Regions from separate parts of the Comamonas guangdongensis genome, predicted to be linked through region 1. Evidence: predicted binding sites of a transcription regulator. Region 1 holds the regulator's gene; the other holds the start of a gene.
What was found. The regulator NrdR, encoded in region 1, represses ribonucleotide reductase genes. The targets are predictions, from matches to a motif close to CACNANATNTNGTG.
Positions count from the first base shown of each region.

Region 1 (2,200 bases):
CGACGCCGACATTGCCTACGCCATGATGGGCCTGAATGCGGTCAAGGCCGTGGAAATCGGCGCCGGTTTCGACAGTGTGGCCCAGCGCGGCACCACGCACGGCGACTCGCTGAGCCCCGAGGGTTTCCGCAGCAACAACGCGGGCGGCATCGTCGGCGGCATCAGCACCGGCCAGGACCTGGAAGTGCGCATCGGCATCAAGCCCACCAGCTCCATCATCACGCCGCGCGAATCCATCGATGTGCACGGCCAGAGCACCGAAGTCATCACCAAGGGCCGCCACGACCCCTGCGTAGGCATCCGTGCCGCGCCCATTGCCGAGGCGCTGCTGGCGCTGGTGGTCATGGACCACGCGCTGCGCCACCGCGCCCAGTGCGGCGATGTGGATTCGGGCCTGAAAGCTATCCCCGCGTCGGCCGTCTGAGGACGACGTTGTTCCGGCTTGGGCCGGACCCGATTCCTGCCAAAGCCAGCCCGCAGATTCGCTGCGGGCTGGCTTTGTGCTTTGAGGGCGGCTGGGCACGGAGATCTTTGCGATGCCATCCGCTGCCGTACTGCGCCATGGCGCTAACTTTAAAGAAGCTCATGGCGCATGTTCACGAATAAAATTCTATGAATTTCTGGCGACTTCTATTGAAGGGTGAGCGCGGCGCGCTCATGAATCGATAGTGCGATCTGCCGGACCTTAGGGCCAAAAAAAAAGCCACCCGAAGGTGGCTTTTGATGGGTTCGGCGGGTCAGGGCTTGCTGCGCGCCTTGCTGGCCTTGGGGCTGCGGACTTCGTCCATGATGTTCTTGAAGTCGTCCACATCCTCGAAGCTGCGGTAGACGCTGGCAAAGCGGATATAGCCGACCTTGTCCAGGCCCTTGAGTTCGTCCATCACCAGCTCTCCGAGGCGGCTGGAGTCGACCTCGCGCTGGCCCAGGTTGAGCAGCTTGTCTTCGATGCGCTCTATCGCCGCATCGATGAGCTCGGTGCTCACCGGGCGCTTGCGCAGCGCGATCTGGAACGAGCCCTGCAGCTTGGCGCGCTCGTACTCGATGCGGCGGCCATCTTTCTTGACCACGGTCGGAAAGCTGACCTCGGGGCGCTCGTAAGTCGTGAAGCGCTTGTCGCAGCCGCCGCAGCGGCGGCGGCGGCGGATGAAGCCCCCATCCTCGGACTCGCGGGTCTCGACCACTTGCGTGTCCGGATGATTGCAGAAGGGGCACCTCATGGCTTAGCGCAGCGAGCTTACTTGCTGTAGACCGGGAACTTGGCCGTCAGCTCGGCCACCTTGGCGCGCACGGCGGCCAGCGTGGCTTCGTCCTCGGGCTTGTCCAGCACATCGGCCACCAGGTTGGCGGTGATGCGGGTCTCTTCCTCGCCGAAGCCGCGGGTGGTCATGGCGGGTGTGCCGATGCGGATGCCGCTGGTCACGAAAGGCTTCTCGGGGTCGTTGGGGATGGCGTTCTTGTTCACGGTGATGTGAGCCAGACCCAGGGCCGCTTCGGCAGCCTTGCCCGTGATGCCCTTGGCGCGCAGGTCCACCAGCATCACATGGCTTTCGGTGCGGCCGGAGACGATGCGCAGACCGCGCTCGGTCAGCGTTTCGGCAAACACCTTGGCGTTCTTCACGACCTGTTCCTGGTAGGCCTTGAATTCGGGCGTCAGGGCTTCCTTGAAGGCCACGGCCTTGCCGGCGATCACGTGCATCAGCGGGCCGCCTTGCAGGCCGGGGAAGATGGCGCTGTTGATGGCCTTCTCGTGCTCGGCCTTCATCAGGATCACGCCGCCACGAGGACCGCGCAGGCTCTTGTGGGTGGTGGTCGTGACCACGTCGGCGTGGGGCACGGGGTTGGGGTACACGCCTGCGGCAATCAGGCCGGCATAGTGGGCCATGTCCACCCAGAAGATGGCGCCGACTTCCTTGGCGATCTTGGCGAAGCGCTCGAAGTCGATGCGCAGGGCATAGGCGGAAGCGCCGGCCACGATGATGCGGGGCTTGTGCTCGCGGGCCAGCTCTTCGAGCTTGTCGTAGTCGATGGCTTCATCGGCGTTCAGACCGTAGGAGACGGCCTTGAACCATTTGCCCGACATGTTCAGCGCCATGCCGTGGGTCAGGTGACCGCCTTCGGCCAGGCTCATGCCCAAAATGGTGTCGCCGGGCTTGGCAAAAGCCATCAGCACGGCCTGGTTGGCCTGGGAGCCGGAATTGGG
Region 1 is NZ_JBFYGN010000009.1:73,097-75,296, forward strand. It holds gene aroC (chorismate synthase) at 1-424, shown strand, start outside; gene nrdR (transcriptional regulator NrdR) at 738-1,217, opposite strand; gene glyA (serine hydroxymethyltransferase) at 1,235-2,200, opposite strand, start outside.

Region 2 (2,200 bases), on a different contig from region 1:
GTGTTCATGTCGTGGGTGCGGCGGCGATCATCGCCGGTGTTCTTGCGCAGCTCGAGGAATTCCTCGATGTCCAGGTGCCAGGATTCCAGGTAGGTGCAGACCGCGCCCTTGCGCTTGCCGCCCTGGTTCACGGCCACGGCCGTGTCGTTGACCACCTTGAGGAAGGGCACCACGCCCTGCGATTCGCCGTTCGTGCCCTTGATGCGCGAGCCCAGGGCGCGCACACGGGTCCAGTCATTGCCCAGGCCGCCCGCAAACTTGGACAGCAAAGCGTTTTCCTTGATCGACTCGTAGATACCGTCCAGATCGTCGGGCACCGTGGTCAGGTAGCAGGAGGACAGCTGCGAGCGCAGCGTGCCGCTGTTGAACAGCGTGGGGGTGGACGACATGAAGTCGAACGAGGACAGCAGCTCGTAGAACTCGATGGCGCGCGCATTGCGGTCCTGCTCGTTCAGCGCCAGGCCCATGGCCACGCGCATGAAGAAGGACTGGGGCAGCTCGATGCGCGTCTTGCGCACATGCAGGAAGTAGCGGTCGTACAGGGTCTGCAGACCCAGGTAGTCGAACTGCTGGTCGCGCTCGGCCTTCAGGGCCTTGGCCAGACGGGGCAGGTCGTAGTTCAGCAACTCGGGGTTGAGCAGCTCGTTGTCCACGCCTTTTTGTACAAAGCCGGGGAAGTAGTCGGCATAGGCGGCCTGCATTTCCGCGGGCTGCACGTCATGGCCCATGACCTCGCGCACGATGGTGTGCAGCAGCAGGCGTGCCGTGACATAGGTGTAGTCGGGGTCCTTCTCGATCAGCGTACGCGCGGCCAGGATGGAGGCCTTGTAGACCTCGGCCAGGGGCACGCCGTCGTACAGATTGCGCAGCGTCTCGGCGACGATGGGCGCAGCCTGGATGTCGGCATTCAGATTGCGGCAGGACGACTCGATCAGCGATTCCAGGCGCTCCTGGTCCAGCGGCACGCGCTGGCCGTTGTCGCTCACATGCAGCACGGGCTTGGCGGCGGAGGCCGCGGCGGCAGCGGCTTCGGCGGCCTTCTTCTGTTCGGCGCGCTCTTGGTTGCGGCGCTCGCGGTACAGCACATAGGCGCGGGCCACGTCCTGGTGGCCGCCGCGCATCAGACCCAGCTCGACCTGGTCCTGGATGTCCTCGATGTGGAAGGTGCCGCCTTCGGGGCGGGAGCGGCGCAGGGCGCGCACCACGCCTTCGGTCAGCTCATTGACGGTATCGCGCACGCCGGCCGAGGCAGCTCCCTGGGCGCCGCGCACGGCCAGAAAAGCCTTGGTCAGAGCCACGGCGATCTTCTGGGGGGCGAAGGAAACCACATCACCGCTGCGGCGAATGACCTGGTAGTTATCGGTCTGGGAGGAAGAATCGGCAGCGCCGGTAGACGCGGCAGAAGACAGTGGGCTCAACGCTTCTTGCATAAGTTTCCTCTGGTTCAACTTGTGGATAGGCAGACAAAGGCCTGCACTCTGGGCAGGCACTCAAAAACACGATTCGGCGCTTGGGTCTACACACGGTTTGCACAGGGTGTGCACAACTTGTAAACACTAGATATGGGGTCTGGAGCGCTCTGAAACACTACCGGTAGTGTATCGCTCTTCAATCCGGCTGACCTGCTGTAACTACTGAAGCGGACATTTCAACAGCTGCTTGACAGATGGAAAACGCGCTGCAAACCCCCGCCAAACAAGGCGTTTGCGGCCGTCGCCGGGGTTGGGCGGGAGGGATGGAATATTTGTAAAAAAACTGCGTGTTTGATGCAGGCGACATTTGTGGCCCGAACGCTATTGACAGCGATTTACCATGCCTGCAACCGGCCGGACCGGTTGGGGGCGGCCATGAAAAAGTGAGCATGCGTCGCTTGTCGGATCTCGTTTTTGATGCACTGCATCATGAGACGCACCGATGGCAAGCGTATGACGCTCTTGATTTGGGAGCGCTCAGGCCTTGGCGGGTGGAAACTCCCAGGCCTCGGTGCCGGGCTGTGCGCCCAGCTGCTGCCTGAGTCTGGGCCAGTCAAAGCCCGACCCCGGGTCCTGCTTGCGCCCCGGTGCAATATGTTCGTGGCCGGCGATATAGCGGATGGCATACCGGGCGGCGATGGCCGCGCACAGCCGCTGCAGCGCCTGGTATTGCGTGCTTTCGAAGCTCAGGCCCTCCAGGCCTTCGAGCTCTACGCCTATGGAGTCGT
Region 2 is NZ_JBFYGN010000010.1:3,334-5,533, forward strand. It holds gene AB6724_RS10635 (ribonucleoside-diphosphate reductase subunit alpha) at 1-1,430, opposite strand, end outside; gene ampD (1,6-anhydro-N-acetylmuramyl-L-alanine amidase AmpD) at 1,950-2,200, opposite strand, start outside.
Region 2: AB6724_RS10635 (ribonucleoside-diphosphate reductase subunit alpha) is a predicted target of NrdR. The motif match lies at 1,555-1,568, and genes of this name have one in related genera.